DNA from 3 places in the Arthrobacter sp. MYb224 genome. Region 1 is predicted to be linked to each of the others. Evidence: riboswitches for the same ligand, from Rfam matches in the RefSeq annotation. Region 1 holds a riboswitch; each other region holds the start of a gene.
What was found. A riboswitch is a leader RNA that binds a small molecule or an ion and turns the genes downstream of it on or off. The one in region 1 is predicted to bind S-adenosylmethionine.
Positions count from the first base shown of each region.

Region 1 (7,486 bases):
TGCTTCGGCGGCGCTGGCACACGGTGCCTGCTGCACCACCCCAGCTCCCAGCCGAGTGAATCGTCGAAGTAGTCGGCGTAGGCAACGGGGAGATCAGCCAGGCTATGAACTTGGGACAAAAGCATCGCGTACCAGTCGGTATATTGCTTGTTTCCATTCTCCTTGCCGGTACTGCGCTGGAGTGACGGCATCGCCTCAAGAATTGCTTCCGCAACGCTCACATGGCTGACGTCTTCGGGAAATTGGATGTCATTGTTGAAGACGTTCTGGCCAGAGGTGGAGTAGAGGCAACGCTCTTCGGCGTTATAGGGGTCGCCGAACTCATCCTCGAGGTTCCATTCCGTGACGTTGAAAATAACAATCCGCCAGGCCGTACCTGAGGCATTCATTCCGGGCAAAACACGCAGACCGTAGTAGCCCAAGCGGTGCAGCAGTCCAACGGCTTCAAGTATTCGCAGAGGAAGCTGAGAGTCCATTGATATCCTTCGATCGCGGTTTACTAAATGCTGACATGTCCTACCGACAGTTGGGACTAACGCCGTTCGCTCAAGGACGCCTCGGCTCGATTACTTGAGAACCCGGAGAATCAGCCTAGGCGGCGGAACCGCACTAAGTAGCATCGTTGACCGTTTTGCGCATCGTGGACAGGGAGCTGGCCCCTCAGCCTTCGGTGTCGGTGGCTTCCAGCTCGGCCAGGAACTTGGCAAGCCGCGCGCTCCGGGTCTTCTCGGTCCGGGCAATCATCAGCTGGTGCAGGATGTGATAGCGCGGCTGGGACTTCAACGCGGCGAAATTCTTGGCAGCAAGCGGGGCGCGGTCCAGCGCATCTTGGAGATCTTGCGGCACCTGGGCGGTGGCTTGGCCTTGGTACGCGCGTTCCCACCGTCCATCGTCCTTCGCCTTTTGGATCTCCGCATACCCTCGCGGGCGCATGCGGCCTTGGTCGATCAGCTCCTGGGCATATCCAGTATTCTTCTCCGACCAGACAGAGGCCTTGCGCCGAGGGGTGTAGCGCTGGAGGAAAGTCGTCTCATCGCGCTTGCGACGAATGGCATCAATCCATCCGCTGCATAGCGCCTCGGGCAGGGCTTGGGTGACAGTCAGCGAAGTCGGAGTGGTAGTCCCTTTCTTCGCTACAACCAGCCATACGCCGTCGCTGGTCTCTTCGTGCTCATCGAGCCATGCCCGCCATGCGGCAACGTCGGGAAGAATCAAAGCATCGTCAGGATCCATGCCATCTATCCTGCCCCTAGTTGCTGATTGCCGCTAGGGATGCATCCGGCGCCGGGACGATTGCTCTGGACCGGTCCCTGCAATGGTGATTGTTTCCGTCCAGTGGTGGCCGACACGCGGGTCAGAGATTGGCCCTATTTCCCGGCTCTGGAACGGCGAGACCCATCAGCCTCCGGCTGGTGCCGGGGCTGATGGGTTTTCGGCCTTCCAGGCAAGAACTTTGCTAGGACCTTCCGCAGGCGGGACTGCGAGCTAGCGTGCAAGATGAAGCCGATCCGTGAATTGGCCGTCGCCAGCTCAGACGCGTGCAGCAACCAGCTCCTCGCGCAGGATGCCGGCTCCCGCGCTGAGCGCGCTCAGCTTGGCCAGCGAGACGTCGCGGGGGAACGGTGCCATGCCGCAGTTCGTGCTGGGCACCAGCTTGTCCGCGTCGACGAATTCAAGTGCATTGCGCAGCGTCTGCGCGACCTCTTCGGGGGTTTCCACCGTTTCACTGGCCACGTCGATGGCGCCGAGCATGACCTTTTTGCCGCGCACCAGCTCAACGACCTCGAGCGGGACATTGGAGTGGTGAGACTCCAGGGAGATGGTGTTGATGGACGAGGCCTGCAGCAGTGGGAAAGACTTCTCGTAGTGGCGCCACTGGGCGCCGAGGGTTGCCTTCCAATCGTTGTTCGCCTTGATCCCGTAGCCGAAGCAGATGTGCGCCACGGTCTCAGCTTTCAGCCCCTGGCAGGCGCGCTCCAGCGCGGCGACGCCCCAGTCCGCGACCTCGTCGAAGAACACGTTGAACGCCGGTTCGTCGAATTGGATGATGTCCACCCCGGCTGCTTCGAGTTCTCTGGCCTCCTGGTTGAGGATGGCCGCGAACTCCCAGGCCAGTTTCTCGCGGCTTCGGTAGTGCGCATCATACAGCGTGTCGACCATGGTCATTGGGCCGGGAAGGGTCCACTTGATCTGGCGGTCGGTGCACGATCGCAGGAACTTCGCGTCCTCAACGAACACCGGCTTCTCACGCCGCACCGCACCGACTACGGTCGGCACGCTCGCGTCGTAGCGGTTGCGGATGCGCACCGTTTCGCGCTTTTCAAAATCGACCCCGGTCAGGTGCTCGATGAAGGTGGTGACGAAGTGCTGGCGGGTCTGCTCGCCGTCGCTGATGATGTCGATGCCGCGCCGGGTCTGCTCCAGCACCGCTGCGCGCATGGCGTCCTGCTTGCCTTCGCGCAGCTGTGCGCCTTCCAGCTTCCAATCAGACCAGAGGGTTTCGGGCTTCGCCAGCCAGGAAGGCTTGGGCAGGCTGCCGACAATGGAGGTGGGAAGTAGCTTTGATGTCATCGTGTGTCTTTCGGTTCTCAGGCGACGGGAGCGGGGCAAGTGGCGGCCCACTGGTCCAGCAATTCGCGGTTCGGGGTGATGAAGTGCTCCGCGGTGTACTTGCCCTGCACTGCGCCGAGCCGGGTGCGCTCTTCGCGGTCGTAGGAGATCCTGGTCGGGGCGAAATCCTGTGCCCCCAAGCTTGGGCGATAGACGGTCGGTGCAGCGGAGTTTGCGTTGTAAATCTCGGGGCGGTAGATCTTCTGGAAGGTCTCCATGGTGGCGATGGTGCTGATCAGCTGCAGATTGGTGTAATCGTTGAGCAAGTCGCCACGGAAGTAGAACGCCAGCGGAGCGACGGCGCCCGGTGGCATGAAATAGCGCACGCGCAGCCCCATCTTGCCGAAGTACGCATCGGTCAGGGAGTTCTCATCCTGCTGGTATTCCAAGCCGAGGACCGGGTGGCTGTTGCCCGTGCGGTAGTAGGTTTTGGAAGTGGAGACGCTGATGCAGACCACGGGTAGTTGCGCAAAGCGCTGACGATAAGCCTGCGAATCCAGGAAGTGCTGGAAGAGCTGGCCATGAAGTTCGCCAAAATCTTCAGGCAATTTAGGGGCACCGGAGCCGTTGCCGGCCGCCGGAAGCACCACGCTGAAGTCGTAATCGCGCACATAGGAAGAGAAATTATTGCCCACCATGCCGTGGCTGCGGGTGCTGGTGGCTCGGTCCACGATGGTGGTGTCTAAGACTTCAAGCAGCGGGAACTGCTCCGCTGCGTTCGCCGAGTCGAAGTGCACATTGGCGGAGATGATCTCCAGCTCGAGTTCATAGCGATCGCCCTGAGGATTGTCCCAGTGAGCCAGGGAATTAAAGCGGCGGTTGATCATCGTCAGAGCGTTGCGCAGGTTCTCCTGGCGGTTTTCCCCGCGGGCCAGGTTGGCGAAGTTTGTCGTGACTCGTGAGCTCGCACAGGGGGTGTAGTCTTCGTCGAATTTGGTGGTGCTGATGCTGAAGGTGAACGCGTCTGCCATGGTGGCCTATCTGGTGCTCAGTGGCCTGGGCCGGCCGAAAGTAAGTCGATGCGTCCATCATGCAGTGAGATCGCGGATATCAGGTAACTCGATATAACTATGGATTCATATAGACTCGCACTATGGTTCAGGGGACGAGTGGTTTGACACTGCAGCAGTTGCGCTATTTCATCGCGGTCGCCAGCGAGGGGTCGATCTCCGCGGCGGCTGACCTAATTTACGTCGCACAGCCGAGCATGTCGGCGGCGATGAAGGAGCTCGAAGCCCGCGTGGGACGCACCTTGCTGGTCCGCTCGGCCAGGGGAGTGACGCTCACCGCCGAGGGAGCAGAATTCCTTGGTTATGCCCGGCAGGTTCTGGAGCAGGTGGAGCTGCTTGAGCATCGCTACCTCGGGCGTCCCTCGGTCCGTCGCCTGCTCGGCGTCTCCACGCAGCACTATTCCTTCTCGGTGGATGCCTTTGTCAGGATGGTTCAGGCCAGCGGGGCCGAGGAATATCAATTCTCGCTGCGCGAGACCCGCACCGAACAGATCATCGAGGACGTGCGCACCCTGCGCAGCGACATCGGCATCCTCTATCGCAACGACTTCAACCGGAAGGTCATCGACAAGCTGCTGCGCGAGTCCCGGCTCGTATTCCACCCCCTGTTCCTCGCCGATCCGCACATCTTCATTTCGCGCAGCAACCCGCTGGCCTCCCGGGCGCGGGTGACGCTCGAGGACCTCGAAGACCTGCCGCGCTTGACCTTCGACCAGGGTGCGAACAACTCGTTCTACTTCGCCGAGGAAGTGCTCTCCACCAGCTCCAGCAAGCGCGAAATCCAGGTTTCGGACCGCGCGACCATCTTCAACCTGATGATCGGCCTGGGCGGGTACACCATCTCCACGGGCATCATCAGCGACGAGCTGGACCCGTCCATCGTCGCCATCCCGCTGGATGTCGATGAGCGCATCGAGATCGGCTGGATCGACCATGCAGCGATTCCGCTGACCGAGCAAGCGCGGCGCTATCTGGACGAGGTGCGCTCGGTCGTCTCAAGCTTCGGAGTTGAGGTCCTGGACTGAATCCCCGGCCCCCAAGACGTAACACCGTGTCATTTGGCGGACCGCCGGCGACATAATAGTTGCGCAAAACCCTGGCTCTTCAAGGATTCTGGCGGTTGCCGCGCGTCACAAAGGGACTGCGGGCCGGGCCCCATTACGGGACTGGCGCGGGATGTGAAGCTAGGTGCCCCTGTATGAAGCGCGGGCGTGGGCGTCGTTTGCGCCGCCGGATGCCGATGTCCAACCATGGAAGAACAACAACCCATCAAGAGCGACCGAGAGATCTGGCTCGTAGACGTCGCAGCAACCATCGGGAAACCGAAAGGTGCTAATGCCAGGAACGATGGAGCAGTTCCGAACGTGCCATAAGGCGCCATGCTTCGTACCGTTGTGGCCTCAGGTCGGCCGAGGGGCGGTATGTCGCCGGGTGTTCGGTGCACTCTCTCGTGGATCAGAAACGAGAAGGAGCTATGAGCCAACGCCAAGGAACCGACGCGGTCCATGCAGGGTATCGTCCGAGCGGAGATTTCCGCCCGATGCTGCCGCCACTGCACAATTGCGCAGCGTACCAGTTCGAATCGCACGCAGAAGCGATCGAAAAATTCGCGTTGCGCCAGTCCGGCTTCACCTATTCACGCACCGGCAACCCCACCGTGGCCATCCTGGAACAGCGGGTGGCCGCCCTTGAAGGCGGAGCCCAAGCGGTAGCCACCGCCTCGGGGCAGTCGGCCGTTGCACTCTCGCTGCTTGCCCTGACCCAGGGTCCTAAGCACATCGTGGTTTCCTCCTCGCTGTACGGCGGCACCGTGGACCTGTTCACCGACACCTTTGCCGACTTCGGCATCCGGGTCAGCTTTGTCGACCAGGCCGACCCCGCAGCTTGGGCCGGGGCCATCGAAGAAGACACCCGGGCGTTCTTCCTGGAGTCCGTCTCCAACCCGCTGTGCACCGTGGCGGACCTGCCCGCCATCTCGGCGATCGGGCACGAGCACAACATTCCGGTGGTCGTCGACAATACGCTGGCCACCCCGCTGAATATTCGCCCGCTGGATTTTGGCGCCGACATTGTGGTGCACTCGGCCACCAAGGGGCTAGCCGGACACGGCTCGGTGCTCGGCGGCGTGGTCGTGGATTCGGGGAAGTTCGATTTCTCGGATTCCACCCGCTGGCCGCAAATCGCCGCCCCGCGAGTGCGGCTGAACAATGCCTCGCTGCTTGAACGCCACGGATCGGCCGCCTACGCCATGCTGGTCCGCTCCAAATTCCTGCACGACCTGGGGCCGGCCTTGGCCCCGGCCAGCGCCCAAGGCATTCTGACCGGCATCGAAACCTTGCCGGTACGTGCCGCACACGTGCAGCGCAGCGTGAGCACCCTGATCCAGGAACTTGCAGATCACCCGGGCATTGCGGCCATCCACCACCCTTCGCTGCCGGCCCACCCGAGCCACGAGCTGGCCAAAAAGCTCACGCCCAAGGGCACCGGTTGCGTGCTGGCCATCGAACTGGCCCACCCCTCGCTGGTGTCCCCGGTGATCGACGGGCTGCAGCTGATTTCCCTGGCCGCAAATGTGGGCGATACCCGCACCATGGTCGCCCACCCGGCCACCATGACGCACTGCCGGCTCTCCGCGGAGCAACTTCTCGCCGCGGGCCTGAACACCTCCACCCTGCGCCTTTCGGTGGGGCTTGAAGACCCCGCCGATCTGCTCGCCGACCTCACCCAAGCGCTGGACAGCGCACTAAACCGGGCCCTGGCCCCGCAAACCCAAGGAGCATCATGAGCGGCTTCAACACCCTCGCCGTCCACGCCGGCCAGCATAAAGACCCGCACACCGGAGCCGTGGTCCCACCGATCTACCAAACCAGCACGTTCATCCAGGACGGAATCAACGTCTTGCGCTCCGGGCACGAATACTCCCGCGGCTCGAACCCGACCCGCGATGGCTTCGAAGCGCAGCTCACCGCCCTGGAAGGCGGAGCCGCGGGGTTCGCCTTCGCCTCGGGCATCGCCGCCGAAGACGCGCTGCTGCGTGCGGTCCTCGAACCGGGCGACCACATCATCCTGGGCGCCGACGGCTACGGCGGCACCAACCGGCTGATCTCCAAATTGCACAGCAAATGGGGCATCACCTCTTCCGCGGTGGATATCACCAACCTGGACTCGGTGCGCGCAGCGGTGCGCCCGAACACCGCGCTGCTTTGGGTGGAGACTCCCTCCAACCCGCTGCTGGGCATCGCCGATCTTGCCGGCTGGGCGGACATCGCCCGCGAGCACGGCGCCCTGCTGGTGGTGGACAACACCTTCGCCACTCCCTACCTGCAGCGGCCTTTGGACTTCGGGGCCCACGCGGTGGTCCACTCCACCACCAAGTACATCGGGGGACACTCGGATGTGCTCGGCGGCGCGGTGATCGTCGCCGATCACCTCTTCCGTGGCCAGCCGCTGGCCGAAGCCGTCGACTTCCAGCAATTCGCCGGCGGCGCGGTGGCCGGCCCGCAGGATTCCTACCTGGCCGCACGCGGCCTGAAGACCTTGGGACTGCGCATGGAACGCCACTGCGCCTCCGCAGCTAAGCTGGCACGCTGGCTTGATGACCAGCCTGAGGTGACGCGGGTCTATTACCCCGGGTTGGAATCCCATCCCGGCCATGAGCTTGCGGCGCGCCAGCAGCGTGGTTTTGGCGGCATCGTCTCGTTGCAGCTCACCGACGAACCCGCCGCGCGCGCATTCGCCGAATCCATGGAGTACTTCCAGCTCTCGGTCTCCCTGGGCGGGGTGGAATCCCTGGTCTGCTACCCGCGCGAAATGACCCATGCCTCGCTGATCGGCACCGAGCTGGAAATCCCGGCCAACCTGGTCCG
Region 1 is NZ_PCPU01000007.1:35,996-43,481, reverse strand. It holds gene CQ017_RS18245 (hypothetical protein) at 1-476, opposite strand, end outside; gene CQ017_RS13685 (YdeI family protein) at 661-1,233, opposite strand; gene CQ017_RS13680 (methionine synthase) at 1,531-2,571, opposite strand; gene CQ017_RS13675 (DUF1852 domain-containing protein) at 2,589-3,581, opposite strand; gene CQ017_RS13670 (LysR family transcriptional regulator) at 3,704-4,645, shown strand; SAM riboswitch class I at 4,884-4,974, shown strand; gene CQ017_RS13665 (O-acetylhomoserine aminocarboxypropyltransferase/cysteine synthase family protein) at 5,095-6,405, shown strand; gene CQ017_RS13660 (cystathionine gamma-synthase) at 6,402-7,486, shown strand, end outside.

Region 2 (7,486 bases), on a different contig from region 1:
GCGGGGAGAGGACGGTTGCGCCGGACTCGGACTGCCACCAGGTATCGACCATCGGGATGCCGCCGGGGGTGTCGCGCCCCAGCTGAGCGCGCAGCCAGCGCCACGCCTCGGGGTTGACCGACTCGCCCACGGTGCCGCCCACCCGAACCGAGGACAGGTCATAGCCGGCCGGAACCCCCTCGGGGAACCAGCCCATCAGCGAACGGACCAGGGTCGGCGCGGTGTAGTAGCTGGTGACCTTGTAGCGTTCGATGATTTCGAAGTGGCGGCCCGGGTGCGGTGCGTTGGGCACGCCCTCGTAGATCACCTGGGTGACGCCGTTGGCCAGCGGGCCGTAGATCTCGTAGGTGTGCGCGGTGACCCAAGCCAGGTCCGCGGTGCACCAGTGCACGTCGCTCGCGCGTTGGGATTCGTCGGGGTTGCCGAACAGGAGATTGTGGCTGTACGCGGCCTGGGTCAGGTACCCGCCGGTGGTGTGCACCAGCCCCTTGGGCTGCCCGGTGGTTCCGGAGGTGTACATGATGAACAGCGGGGTCTCTGAATCGAAAGCCTGCGCTGCGTGCTCGGTGGACTGAGTTTCCACCGCCTCGTGCCACCACACATCGCGTCCGGCGGTCCACGGGATCTCATCCCCGGTCCGGCGGATCACCAGAACCTTTTCGATGCTGTTTTCCCCGGATACCGCAAGATCTGCGTTGGCCTTGACCGGAACCGAGGTGCCGCGGCGGAACTGGCCGTCGGTGGTGACCAGCAGCTTGGCCTTGGTGTCCTCCACCCGGAACTTCAACGCCTCCGCGGAAAAGCCGCCGAAGACCAGCGAATGGATCGCCCCGATGCGTGCGCAGGCCAGGGTGATGACGATGGTTTCGACAAGCACCGGCAGATAGATGACCACGCGGTCCCCCTTGGCCACGCCGAGCTCCTGCAGGGCGTTCGCCGCCTGGCTGACGCGCTCCTGGAGGTTCCGGTAGGTCACCGCGATGCGGTCACCGGGCTCGCCCTCGAAGTAGAGGGCGACCTTCTCGCCGTTGCCGGCGGCCACATGGCGGTCGGCGCAGTTCACCGCGGCGTTGAGCTTGCCCCCGAGGTACCAGGAGATCTGCGGGCCGCGCTTGGCTTGTGCGTCTGCCGGGATGATCTGGCTGGTGGTGTGCCATGGGGTGTCCCAGTCAAGCAGGTTCGCCGCCTCGTCCCAGAACTCCTGGCGTGCCTCGGCGTTGGAGGGCTGATTTGTACTGGCCAATTCGATGGTGGTCATTGCGGTCCTTGAACGTGATTCGAGTTGTTGGCTTAGGTCCAGCGGTTGATCGCCCAGCGTTCTGCTACCGAGAGCAGGGCATCGGTGATCTTTCCGAAGACGGCGAGCAGGATAATTGTCAGGATCAACCGGTCGATGCGACCGTTGTTCTGCGAGTCGGTGAGCAGATAGCCCAGCCCCATGGAGGCGCCGAGCAGTTCGGCGGCGACCAGGAACAGCCAGGCCTGGGCCAAGGCGAGGCGAAGCCCGGAGAAGACCGAGGGAACCACCGCGGGAAGCTGCACGGTGCGCAGCAGCTTCAGGCCGTTCAGTCCGAACGCGCGCGCGGCTTCGATGAGCTGGCGGTCCACGTGGCGCAGGGCCAAGGCAACGGTGGTGAACACCGGGAAGAATGCGCCGATGATGACCAGCGTGACCTTGGAGTCCTCGCCCATCTTCATCCACAGGATGAGCAGCGGAACCCAGGCCAGCGAAGGCACGGCGCGCAGCGCCCCGATGCTCAGGCCGAGCAGTGCGTCGGCGAGCCGGGACAGTCCGACCAGCGCGCCGAACAGCAGGCCGAGCAGCGAGCCGAAGAAGAATCCGAGCAGTACACGCTGGGTCGAAATGCCCACATGTTTGCCCAGCTCGCCGCCTTCGAGCAGTTCGCCGGCCGCGGCCACCACGGCCGCCGGAGTCGGCAAGGACCACGGCGCGACGATGCCGGTGGTCGTCACCACCTGCCAGGTGAGCAAGACGATGAGCGGCAGGATCAGCGCGAGCAGCCAGTGCGGTAGCTTCAGAAGCCTGGCGCCAAGGCTTTCGCGTGCCTGCACCGGCGTGCTGGCTTGCTGGGTTTGGTTCGCTGAAGACATGTTGCTTATTCCCCGGCGATCTTCGTCGCGTCGGCCTGGGCAGCGAACTGCTCATCCACCAGGGATTCCAGCGCTTGATCGACTGCGTCCTGGGTGGAGACGTCCTTGTTGGCCACGAAGGTAGGTCCGATATTGCGCAGCACCGAAATGAAATCCTCACCCGGCACGGTGTCCACGTCGAGGTTCGAGCGTTCCTCGATCACCTGGGTGGCGACCGGGGCCTCCAGACCTGCAACCTCGGCCAGAATGCTCGCCGTTTCACCAGGATTGGCGGCGGCCCATCCGCGAGCCTTCTCGTAGGAGTCCACCACCAGCTGGGCGAGTTCGGGGCTCTCCTCGATGAAATCTTCGCGGGCATTCAACGCGCCATAGGTGTTGAAGTCCAAGTTACGGTAGAGCAGCTTCGCGCCGTCCTGTTCGGCATCGGCCATGATCGGATCCAGGCCGCTCCAGGCATCGACCGAACCGTTGACCAGCGCGGTGCGCCCATCGGCGTGCTGCACGTTCTGCAAGGTGATGTCCGAATCGCTCAGACCGGCTTCGGCCAAGGATTGCAGCAAGAAGAAGTAGGGGTCGGTGCCCTTGGTGGCCGCGACCTGTTTGCCCTCAAGGTCCTTGACCGACTTGATATCCGAGTCCTCGTTCACCACTAGGGCGGACCATTCGGGCTGCGAATACAGCGAGATGGTCTTGATAGGTGAGCCGTTGGAGCGGGCCAGCAGTGCTGCCGAACCGGCGGTGGATCCCACATCCACGGCATCGGCGCGCAGCGCCTCGTTGGCCTTGTTCGAGCCGGCCGACTGGATCCATTCGACGCTGACCCCTTGTTCCTTAGCGGCGGCGTCCAGCCACCCCTTTTCTTTCAGGACCAGGCTCAGCGGATTGTAGGTGGCGAAGTCGATGGACAGCGTCTGGCCGTCGGCTGCGGCGTTCTCGCCCGCGCATCCGGTCAGCACCAGGGCCGAAATGCCAAGCGTTGCTACGGATAGTGCGGCGCGACGGGAAAAACGATTCGAGAGCATGGAAAATCCTTGATTTGTGCGAATGGAAGGCCCGCGGGACCAAATGAGTGCGGTAGAAAGTGCTAGTGGTTCGTCGGATCAACGCCGAGCAGGCTCAGCAGCGCTGTGCGGTGGGCGACGAATTCGCTGCTCGTATGGCTGCGCGGGTGCGCCGCGGACAGGACTCGATCCTCGATCACGGTCGCCGAGGCCTGGCCCTCGGGTCGGCCCAGCACGACGATGCGGTCGGCGAGAGTCAGCGCCTCATCGACGTCGTGGGTCACCAGCAGCACGGTAGTCGGGAAAGACTTATGGATGGCCAGCAGCAGATCCTGCATTTTCATTCGGGTCAGCGCATCGAGCGCACCAAAGGGTTCGTCGAGAAGCAGGACGCCCGGGCGCCGGGCCAACGCGCGAGCAAGCGAAACCCGCTGAGCCATGCCCCCGGAAATTTCACGTGGGCGCAGATCTGCTGCGTGGCTCAAGCCGGTCAGCTCCAGCAGCTCGGCGATCAGCTGGCGCCCGGATTGCTTGTCGGTTCCCGGCGCAAGGCCGATGGACACGTTGTCTCGGACCGAGCGCCAAGGCAATAGCCGTGGTTCCTGGAATGCAACGGCGCACCGCTCATCTATCCCCGTCACGGCGCGGCTTCCGATGACCACCGACCCGGTGGAGGGGCGGTCCAGGCCGGAGGCCGCCCGCAAGAGAGTGGATTTGCCGCAACCGCTTGCGCCGAGAATTGCAACAATCTGGCCCGCTCCGAGGCGCAGATTCACGTCGCGAAGCACCGTGTTGCTTTCCTTCTTGGCGGTGAAAGTACGCGATAGCTCGAGGAACTCCACGTCGAGCGCCGTTGCGCTTTGGACGGTCTCGGGCAAGGCAAAGGCTGTAGTCATTTTCATCTCCATCGTTCCTGGCGGTAGCACCGGACACCGTTTGGTTTATTAACCGTGTGTGGTGGTTGCTGCGGCGTCACAGAGCCAGATCTCTTAGCCGCTCGGGATGGTTACACGACTATTACAGGCCTTCGAACGATTTCAATGCAAATCTTTCGTAACATGATAAATATTCGATAGATGCGTCACATCATCGTGATGTTTCGATTTTTATTTCACTGATCGCGCATTTGGCCGAAAAATCGCTAAACGCTAGGCGTTGTGTTCGGCCGCGTTAGGCAAGTGCTGTCCTTGATGCATTTCAATCTCCATCCGTGCACGACGAAATGTGACTAACCGGGTTGAGGACGAAGTAGACCTCAGGCTACAAATGATTACGAACCATCCAGAGCGACCGAGAGATCTGGCTCGTCGACGTCGCAGCAACCACCCACCTAAATATTGGCGCGGGACGGTGCTACAGCCAGGACCGATGGAAAGAATTGAGGACTTTCGATGTCATTTGGCGATCCCGCTGGCGACTTTAATGCGCTCAGCGACCCGTCTATTGCGGGTAGCGCGGTGGAGCTTGACGACCTTCCACAGGAACTTCCTACCCGGCAGCTGCTGAAAATCACCCCGGGCCCCGGCGCTGACGAGCAGTATGAACGGCTTGCCGGCATTTTCCGTCCGGTGTTCGCACAGATCGCCGCCGGTGCAAGGGAACGCGACCGGCAGCGGATCCTGCCTTTCGAACAGGTTGGCTTGCTGAACCGTGAGCGCTTCGGTGCGCTGCGCCTGCCGGTTGCCGACGGCGGCCATGGGGCGCGCTTGAGCGATGTCTTCCGGTTGCTCATCGAATTAGCCGAGGCCGACTCGCATGTGGCTCAGCTATGGCGCGCGCATATTGCCTTCGTGGAAAATGCGGTGCGGCTGGAAGATGCGCAGCTCCGTAGCAAATGGGTTGCCCGAATCAGCTCCGGGCAGATCGTGGGCAACGCCTACACCGAGGAAGGCGGCAACGCCCTCGGGTTGCTCAACACCAAGGTCACCGAGGAGGGGTCGCGCTGGCTGGTCAATGGGCGGAAGTTCTATTGCACCGGCACCATCTTCGCCGACTGGACCACCGTAGCGGTGGCGCACCCGCAACTCCCAGGGCGCCAGATCGCGGTAGTTTCCACCCAGCACAGCGGCGTGAAAATCCTCGATGACTGGGATGGTTTCGGCCAACAGCTCACCGGTACCGGCAGCACCGAATTCCACGAAGTTCCGGTGGACACCTTCATGCCGGAGGATCCCACGGATCCGGAAGCCGCGATCTTCCAACTCGTGCTCATGGCGGTACAGGCCGGAATCGGACGGGCGGCACTGAACGACCTGCGCTCCTCCGTGCAGGCGCGTACCCGCAGTTTCAGCACCGGCACCGGAGTTCCGGTGCACCGCGAACCGCAGGTCTTGCAGCTCGTCGGGGAGGTTTCCGCCGAAATCTTCGCCGCGGAGTCCGTGGTCATGGGCGCGGTGCTGGAGGTCGAAGCGGCCATGGCCGACGCGAACCTGAACGCCGAGGAGCGCTTTGCCGTGTGCGAACTGGCGGCAAACCGTGCTCAGACGATCGTGCAGCCGCTGGTCATCGGAGCGACCAGCAAGCTCTTCGACGCGCTGGGTGCATCTTCCACTCGCAATAGCTGCAATATGGACCGCCACTGGCGCAACGCCCGAACCATCGCGACGCACAATCCGGCGATCTACAAGGCGCGCATCGTGGGGGACTACGAGATCAACGGCGTGCAGCCCCAACGGCTGTCCGTCACCGGCACGGTAACCGGAGCAAACCGGTTCGCCGGCAGCTAGGCAACACTCCTCGAACACAGATTTTTAGACTTACAAGATTTTTCTTCTATGGATAGGGGCACACCAATGAGCGAGAACAAGCGCGAAATCCTTTTTAACGCCTTCGATATGAACTGCGTGGTGCACCAGTCGCCGGGCCTCTGGCGCCACCCGGATGACAAGGCGTCGACCTACAACACCCTGGGCTACTGGACCCACCTGGCCAAGGTGCTGGAAAAGGGCAAATTCGACGGGCTGTTCCTCGCCGACGTGCTGGGCACCTACGACGTCTACAAGGGCACCAACGAGACTCCGCTGCGCAGCGGAGCCCAGGCGCCGGTTAATGACCCGATGATGCTCGTCTCCGCGATGGCCGCGGTCACCGAGAACCTCGGCTTCGGCGTCACCGCCGGCACCGCCTATGAGCACCCTTATGCCTTCGCGCGCCGCCTGGCCACCCTGGACCACCTGACCAATGGCCGTGTCGGCTGGAATGTGGTCACCGGCTACCTGCCGTCGGCGGCCCGAAATATGGGCCAGGAAGACCAGATGGAGCACGACGAGCGCTACAACCACGCCGATGAGTACCTCGAAGTGGTCTACAAGCTGCTCGAAGGTTCGTGGGAAGAGGACGCGGTGCAGAACAACAAGGAATCCGGCGTCTACACCGACCATTCCAAAGTGCACCCGATCAATCACGAGGGCAAGTACTTCAAGGTTCCAGGCATCGCGATTACCGAGCCTTCCACCCAGCGTACCCCGGTGATTTACCAGGCCGGCGCGTCCAAGCGCGGCACCGAATTCGCCGCGTCGAACGCCGAAGCGATCTTCGTGAATTGCCCTACCCGTGACCTGCTCAAAGAAGCGGTCGCCAAGATCCGCGACGCTGCCGAGGCCGCAGGCCGTGGCCGCCACGACATCAAGATCTTCGCCATGCAGACCATCATCACCGCCGAAACTTCGGAACTTGCCCAGGCAAAGTTCGAGGACTACAGCTCCTACGTGGATATCGACGGCGCGCTGGCATTGCTTTCGGGTTGGACCGGCATCGACATGTCCGCTTACGGACCAGATGACGTGATTGGCGACGACGTGAAGTCCAACGCCATCCAGTCCTCGGTGGAAACCTTCAAGAAGGCCAGCGGTGATACCGGAAAGCCATGGACCATCCGGCAGCTGGCCGAATGGATCGGCGTGGGCGGATTCGGTCCGGTCTCCGTCGGTTCGGGTGCCGAGGTCGCCGAGAAGCTCATCGACTGGGTGGACTACACCGACGTGGATGGCTTCAACCTCGCCTATGCTGTCACTCCAGGTACCTTCGAGGACGTCGTCGAGTACGTGGTTCCCGAGCTTCAGGCACGCGGGGTCTACAAGACCGAATACACCGAGGGCTCGCTGCGCCACAAGTTGTTCGGCGCCGGCGACCGCGTGAAGGACACCCACCGCGCGGCCCAGTACAAGATCTCCAACCGATTGGCCACCAAGGCCTAAATCCTTGAAGATCAAGCGCTAGCAAAGCCAGCGAGTCCCCGCGAAATGTTGAATTCCGCGGGGACTCGCTGGCTTTAACGGCTATTTGGCCGGGTTCACCACCATGGCCGAACCGCCTCCGCGGCGGTTTGGTTCAGCCGCCGCGATCAAGGTCCCGTCTGCGGCGATTTCCACCGC
Region 2 is NZ_PCPU01000004.1:250,778-258,263, reverse strand. It holds gene acs (acetate--CoA ligase) at 1-1,258, opposite strand, end outside; gene CQ017_RS09710 (ABC transporter permease) at 1,291-2,112, opposite strand; gene CQ017_RS09705 (aliphatic sulfonate ABC transporter substrate-binding protein) at 2,118-3,134, opposite strand; gene CQ017_RS09700 (ABC transporter ATP-binding protein) at 3,197-4,009, opposite strand; SAM riboswitch class I at 4,015-4,122, opposite strand; SAM riboswitch class I at 4,388-4,488, shown strand; gene CQ017_RS09695 (acyl-CoA dehydrogenase) at 4,505-5,839, shown strand; gene CQ017_RS09690 (LLM class flavin-dependent oxidoreductase) at 5,906-7,309, shown strand; gene ggt (gamma-glutamyltransferase) at 7,391-7,486, opposite strand, start outside.
Region 2: it holds a riboswitch for S-adenosylmethionine, as region 1 does, so the genes downstream of both, CQ017_RS09700 (ABC transporter ATP-binding protein) here and CQ017_RS13665 (O-acetylhomoserine aminocarboxypropyltransferase/cysteine synthase family protein) in region 1, are expected to answer to the same signal.

Region 3 (7,486 bases), on a different contig from region 1:
GGTGAGGACCACGCCGCGCGCCCGGCGCCGCACCAGCAGCTGCGATCCCACCACCCGTTCAAGTTCGTCCATCGCCTGCGACATGGCGGCCTGCGAAATATGGCAGGCGCCGGCGGCCGCGGAGATGGACCCGGTTTCGGCGACGGCGACAAAATACTGTATTTGACGCAGGGTGTAGTTGATCACCCACTCAGTCTAGCCAGCGGCCTAAAACCCACCGAAGCGGATTCCATGAAGCATGCTGCGCACAGCCGTTCGGAACAACCTGGTCGGAGGCGCCTTGGAGCGGACACCTACAATCGAGATGCCCGTTATCTTCAGGCATGCCCGCTTATTGAAGAGGATATAAGTTGCCGCGATGCAGAACTTTCAGAAATACGCTGAGGATCCTCTTCGGGAGGGGAGCAGCCCAGCCCCTATCCCGAGCTGGACTTCATCGAACCGATCATCGCGGTCGTGGCAGACGAGCGCCAGCGCTACAAGCTCGAACAAGAGCTTTCAAGCATCGAGGTCAGCTGGGAGACCCGCGGAGTTTTCGACTGCGGCGAGCATCGGATTGCCGCTGGAGATGTCCTCTACCTCGCGCATTCATTTCTGGCACCATATGCCACGGATTCTGCAGGGAACATGCGCTACGGAATCATGCAATCGCCGAGTCCGAGCGCCGCCTACTATCGGAAGGACACCGCGGACCGCGAGTTACCAGTGCTTTATCTGCAGCGAGTTGTTGTGGGCGAGGTGCATCCAGGGGGTACCGGCGAGCTGCTCGGTGATTGTTGCGCTACACGCTGCAGGCCCGGCGCTCAAGATGAGGGCTGGGCCTGCCCGCTCTGTGGATGCTACTTCGAGGCGCCGATGGCCCAAACCCGCGGCAGCTCGGTGCCGTTGACCGCCAGGTCGCCGATCAGCCGGGCCTTGAACACCCACGGGTTGTGGTTGCCGGCGGTGCGGGCATTGCGCCAGTGCCGATCCAGGTTCTTCGAAACGCTGGTGGCCGAAGCGGCCAGCGCGTCGAAGGCGTGGGTGATCGCGTTGAGCACCAGCGGGGTGAGCACCACCTGGGCCTGCGCACTGGCCAGCTCGGCCGCATCATTGGCCGCCTCGTCTTCCTCCGCCGTCGCCTCGCCCTCGTGCAGCGCCAGCGCGGTTTCATAGGCTCCCTGCAGGGACTGCGACACGCGTTCCACGGTTCCGGCCGCCGCGAACGCAGCCGCCGACACCTCGCCGATGACCTGCAGCAGCTGCGGATCTTCGGCGGCCACGTTGGCGGCGCCGTGGCTGAAGGTGCGCTTGCGGGCCTTCTGCTCGGCGGCGAAGTCGCGTTCGGCGGCCTTGGCGGACCCGGCCAGCACCACCAGCAGCACCTGCTGGTAGAAGGCGGTCTGGTACTTGAAGCGGGTGTCGAAGTCGATCAGGTCCTCCTCGGCGACGACCGCGTCGGTGAAGGTGGAGGTTCCGGTGCCGGTGGTGCGCTGTCCGAAGCCGTCCCAGTCATCGGCCAGCACCACGCCGGGCTGGTGCCGGTTGACCGCGGCGATCACGCGCTTGCCGGTATCGGTGCGCTCGGCGTAGGTATCCAGCCAGTCGGCGAAGATCGAGCCGGTGGAATAGTACTTGGTGCCGTTGACCAGGAACCCTCCCTCGCCATCCGGGGTGACCTTGGTGATCACCTCGCCCACCTTCACGGTGCCGATCTCGGTCCAGGAATTCCCCACCAGCTCCCCGGCGGCAAAGCGGGCCAGCCACTTGTCGCGCCCCGGCCCCGGGGCGGCTACCAGGCGGTCTTCGACGAAGGCGAAGTGGGCGCGCAAGGCCTGGGCGATGCTGGAGTCCGCGGCGGCCAGCTCCACGAGCAATTCGAAGAGCTCGGCCAAGGTGGCCCCTGCCCCGCCGTGGGAGACCGGGACACGCAATGCGCCGAAGCCGGCGGCGGCCAGCTCGGCCACCTGCTGGTGCGGCAGTTCTCCGCTGCGGTCGCGTTCGGCGGCGCCGGCGGCGATCTTTTCAAAGTGCGGGGCGAAGCGGGTTTTCAATTCAGCCAGGCGGTTGGCGGTGGCAAGTACGGTCATCAGTTCGGTCCAATCCGTGGGTGCGGTTGAGGTTTAGGTGTAGAGCGAGAGCGGCTGGGTTTCCCCGCGCAGGAAGTACGCGCCGACCTCGATTTTCTTGTAGTCCACCGGGTCGTGCAGCGAGTGGGTGCGCACATTGCGCCAGAACAGATCCAGGCCCACATCATTCTGCGTAGAGGAGGAACCGGTGACCTCGAAGATGCGGTTGGCGACCTCCACGCCGATCTCGGTGGAGACCACCTTGGCCTCGGCGATTTCCACCGCCAGCGCCGCGCGTTCAGGCTGGGTGACATTCCCCGCCTTGGCCAGCAGCGCATCGAATTTGCGGCCGAGCTTCTCGGCCAGGGCGGCCACCGCGGCGGTGCGCGCCTTCAGCTCGCCCACGGTGCGCTGGAAGACGACGTCCTGGGAGTAGGTCTCCGCCGCCGAGAGGAACCAGGCGTTCTTGCGGCCCAGCAGGATTTGCTTGCCGCGGGCCAACGCGCCCTCGGCGATGCCCAGGTAGAAGTTCGCGAAGGCCAGCTGGATCCCGGGGGTGAGCAGGGTGGAGACCGGCTCGTCGGTCACCGCCCCGAGCAGATCGGCGGCCTCGATGCGCACGTTGTGGTACTTCAGCGAGTTCGAGGCGCTCAAGCGCTGGCCCAGGTAGTCCCAGTCATCGACGATTTCCAGCCCTTCCCGGTTGCGCGGGAGGACGAAGGCCAACACTTCGCCGTGTCGCGGGCCTCCGGAGACCTCGGCGTTGACGACGATCACCTCGCCGACTCCGGAGCCGGTGGAGAAACGCTTGAAACCGTTCAGCCGGAAGCCATCGTCCTCCGCGGTGAGCGTCAGCTGCGGGTCCACCGGATTCACCGAATCGCCCCAGAGCCAGCCTCCGGCCACGGTCCGCTGCCACCACTCGGCCTGGGCTTCGGCCGGAGCGTAGAAGGCGATGCCGGACTGGTTGATGTAGTGGTAGGCCAGCAGCTGGGAGATGGACCCGTCGGCCGCGGCCAGGATGCGGATGGTTTCAAAAGCGGTGGCCCAGTGCGCTCCGGCTCCCCCGAATTCGGCCGGAACCAGCAGGTTCAGCAGCCCGGCCTCGCGCAGCAGCTGCACCTCGGCGAAGGGCTGCTCGTTTTTGCGGTCGCGCTCCAGCGCGTCCGCGGCCAGGGTGGCCGCGACCTGCTCGGCGATCTCGCGCCAGTGGGCGAGCTCGGCCTCGTCTGCGCTCCCGGTGTAGGGAACGCGGGGCAGTTGCGTGCTCAGTACGGTCATTTTCGTTCTCCCTTAGAGTCTTGCTCCGAAGGAAGCAGAAAGTTGCTTTCTGCTGATCCATCGAACCTGGCGTTAGCACTAGCTGCCGAATGCAGGCTTGCTGCGGCGTCGTCGAGCCAGGTCTCTCAGCCGCTCTGGATGGTTGGTACTTCGAGTGAAACACCGCGGCATGAGCGGATGGAAGGAGCACGTCATCCGACGGAATAGTCGGTCAGAAGTCGTCACAAAGCGAGATTTCCGGCGGACTTGGACCGCCCCGAAGGCGCTGGGACGCCGTCATACTTCTGGAGGTTACGTCATCGGCGATCGGAGAGCTTGATATCCGGATCCAGCATCAATCGACCGGGCACCTGTCAGGGGGATCTCGGTTTCTCAATTAGCCGACAGCGATAAGCGTCAGCGAATGCGGGGGTGGATCATGGATCCAGCGATCAGGCATCCCGGATGGCCGGATTGCCGGTCGTTGTTCCCATGCCCGTAATCCTTGCCCAGCAAGCCAATGGGGAAAGCTGGGCTGTGCTCGAAGTTGCAGCCTTGCCTTGCCTATTGCGGCCATCCCGCCAGTTAAACCAATAACCGCGCCATCCTCTGATGGCGCGGTTATTGGTTGATGCAGGCTTCTTGGATTTACTAGAGCAGGAATGCCCCGAGGATCCAGACGGTAGCAAATGCGGCGGTGCCCTGGATGGCGGTGGCCACGCTCAAGGTCTTGTAGGCCGTGATCACCGGGATGCGGCTGAGCTGGGAGACCACCCAGAAGTAGGAATCGTTGGCATGCGAGACGACCATCGCGCCGGCGCCAACTGCCAGGACACTGAGCACCATGCCCAGTTCGGAGTCCAGACCGAGGGATCCGAGCATCGGGGCGACCAGCGCCGAGGTGGTCACCATCGATACGGTGGATGAGCCCTGCGCCGACTTCAATGCCGCGGCGATCAGGAATGGCACAGCCAGTCCGAGACCCAAGCCGCTGAGCGAATCGGAGAGGATCGTGGTCAGCTCCGAGGCTGCCAGCACAGCACCAAAGGCTGCGCCGGCACCGGTAATGAGCAGGATGGGCGCCGCGGTGCGCACGGCTTCGTGCATCTGCTCGTTGAAGTCGGCAAGCTTCTTATTGCCGTTCAGCAGCAAGGTCGCGGCGAGCAAACCGAAGATCAGCGCGATCACCGGGGTGCCGATGAAGGACAGTGCTTCCAGTGCGGCGCCTTCGCCGAAGGGATGCGATGGAAGCTTGGCGATCGATGCCGCGCAGATCAAGACCAGCGGAACGAGGATCGGCAGGAAGGCCAAGCCAGGGCTTGGCAGCTTGCCGAAGCTTGCACGCAGCTGCTCGTAATCTAGTTCGGAGATGTCGTTCTCATCCTCGGATGGCAGCGGAGTCCACGTGGACTTGTTGAAGCGGCTGGCATAGAACAGCCCGGCCATGGCCGAGACCACTGCCACCGGCAGGCCGATGGCGATGATCAATCCGAGGTTGTCGGCGATGCCGATGGACTCGGCGGCTGCCAGCGGTCCTGGGGTCGGCGGGACCATGGTGTGGGTGGCATACAGGCCGGTCATCAAGGCAATGGAGGTGGCCAGCGTGGAAACACCGGTGCGCAGGGTGATGGCCTTGCGCAGGGAGTTGAGCACCACGTAGCCCGAGTCGCAGAAGACCGGTATGGAAACGATGTAGCCGATGAGCGACAGCGTCAGGTTGGGGAATCTGGTGCCCAGCAGCTTGATCAGCGCATCGGCCATGGAGATCGCGGCCCCGGAACGCTCCAGGATGATGCCGATCATCGTGCCGAAGAGGATTACGAGGCCAATATTGCCCATGGTGCTGCCAAAGGCGGTGGTCACCGTGGAGGCGACCTCGGCGATGGGGATCTTGTAGGCGAAGGCCGCGAGGATGGCCGCGCCGATGAGGGCGAGGAAGGGGCTGATTTTCCAGCGTGCGGTGACCAGCACAATGGCCACCACGAGGATCAGCAGAACGAGGAGTTCATACACGGCGAGTTGGCTCCTTTGCCAATATCTGTGGCCCCCAGCCCGAACCTGCAATGGCGCAGGCGGTCGTTCTGGGTGCGAGTTCCGGCCCGTTGCTGCCGCCCGCTATTCCGCCAGGTCAAGCTGCTCAGGCTTTTCCTGCGAAGGCTGTTTCGGCCGGGAGGACCGGTTCAGCGGGCGCTCAACTTCGAGCATCTTGCCAATACTAGGGACTGCGGACTCAATCGCCTATGGGCGCACGCCCATATTCTTATGCCGGAAATTCCTAGAATATGTGTTTCTGGTCTAGGGCTACCGCTGCGTAGATGGCATGCTGCAGCCGCACCGCCTGACCGGTGTGGCGGATGTCCACCCCGGCGATCAGGGCTATGCGCTCCAGACGCTGCACCAGGGTATTGCGGTGTATGTGCAGTTCGGTTGCGGCCTGAGTCATCGATGCTGCGGCTGTGACGACCAGCAACGTCTTCGCTTGCTCTTCGCTCAGGTCCCGGGCGGGCCTGGCAATATGGCTCAAGCTCTGCGCCGGTGTGCGCGCGATAGCGGTGGCGATTTCCGGGCTCCAGATCTCCCGGTTTCGTCGCTGGGGTATCAGCGCCGGGAGCGCCACGAGGGCACGGAGGGCTTCGGCTTCGGCCAGCAGGTGTCCGGCGCCTTCTGCCGGGGCGGAGGCAAGATAGCGCTCCGTTGCGCCTTGGTCTTCCTCGAAGGCCGGTTCGTTCGCCAGCCGGATCCGCCAGAACGCACCGGAGAGGTTGATCCAGGAAGTGCGCCGGCCCTCAACGGCCGGCACATCCAGCAATGGATCCTGCGCGCTGCGCGGGATCCATGCCTCCAGTTGCGTTGGTCCGCGCAGGCCGTGCGCTGCCAGGCTCCGGTCAATGGCTTCTGGCTCGGCCCATCCGGCCAGCAACGCGGAGATAATGTCCCGGGCTTCTGTTTCACGGCGGGTACTGCGCGAGTGCTCGCGTTCCTGGGTGAAGAGCAACTGCACGGTCAGTGCAATCAGATCGGCTAGCGGCTCGACCTCATGCGGGGCTCCGGTGACGCCGACGACCCCGCACAGCTGATTATCCAGTGTGAGCGGAACGTTGACCCCGGGCTGGGTTCCGGCGCTGCCATCGGCCTGGCTGACGCGGATGATCTGGTTGCGGCGGATCGCCTCGGCGCTGCCCTCGTGATGCGTTCCGATGCGGGCCGCATCGGTGGAAGCAATGATCACCCCGTGGGAATTCATGATATTGACATGGCGGTTAATCGTCGGCGCGATGGTGTCGACGACCTTTTGCGCCAGTGCGCTGCCTAGCCGGGGCTGCTCCTGTTCGCTCATGGTTTTATCCTAGCCGTCCGAGTAGCTGGGACCCTTTCCATACCCCAGCCGGACTGCTTGAAACCGCCAGATGGCATGTTCGCGTCCATGCCGGCTCCGGTATTCACGCGGAGATTGCCAGCCTGGATTTTCTTCGCAATCAGCAACGCCTCGGAGATGTCTCGGGTGAAAATGATCGAATTCAGCCCGCAGCCATTGCCGAAGGCTTGGCGCAGTACGACCGCGCGGGAATCTTCATCACTGAATTTTGTGTCCGAGAGCTCCGGCCCAATGATCTCTTCTTTTGACACCGACATTTCGGCTTCACATTGTTCAGGACGGTTGGCGGAACGAAGGGCCCTCCGCGCTCACCGGTTCTCCGCAGGTAACCAGTTCGGCACCTTCTGCGAGGCCCGCGGCCATGTACCCGAGCACGCATACATTCAGCACGTCTCATTATCACCGGTGGCAGCTTCAGCATCCAGGTAGTAGATGAAGACCGCCGCTGGGCAAGGAAGCCCTCGCTTAGATCGAACCCGCGGGCACGTGCACCTCATCGGGTTGCCACAGGGCAGGCCACTAGGACTCAACGCCATGCTAGGCATGCCCATGCACCAACGCAGCCTGCACGGGATTTGAAAGGGCCCCTCGAACGCCCGCCAGGGCGCTCCGTACTAAGCGGAACTTCATCAACAAGGTCGGCTGAACTTAGATGATTTGACCGCGCAGGAGATTCCGCTGGAAAAGATCAATGAGGACTACTGGGCACAGGAGAGCGGAGCGATCGCCAGGGGCGTGATCCGCTTCGAAAGCGCAGCATTTCAGCGAACTAGCTCGCAAGCCGCTCGCGCGCCATTCGGCT
Region 3 is NZ_PCPU01000002.1:2,152-9,637, reverse strand. It holds gene CQ017_RS03335 (LysR substrate-binding domain-containing protein) at 1-186, opposite strand, end outside; gene CQ017_RS03330 (acyl-CoA dehydrogenase family protein) at 840-2,069, opposite strand; gene CQ017_RS03325 (acyl-CoA dehydrogenase family protein) at 2,103-3,329, opposite strand; SAM riboswitch class I at 3,384-3,474, opposite strand; gene CQ017_RS03320 (GntP family permease) at 3,960-5,321, opposite strand; gene CQ017_RS03315 (sugar diacid recognition domain-containing protein) at 5,584-6,645, opposite strand; partial or broken gene CQ017_RS03310 (aldehyde dehydrogenase family protein) at 6,642-6,944, opposite strand; gene CQ017_RS03305 (helix-turn-helix domain-containing protein) at 7,454-7,486, opposite strand, start outside.
Region 3: it holds a riboswitch for S-adenosylmethionine, as region 1 does, so the genes downstream of both, CQ017_RS03325 (acyl-CoA dehydrogenase family protein) here and CQ017_RS13665 (O-acetylhomoserine aminocarboxypropyltransferase/cysteine synthase family protein) in region 1, are expected to answer to the same signal.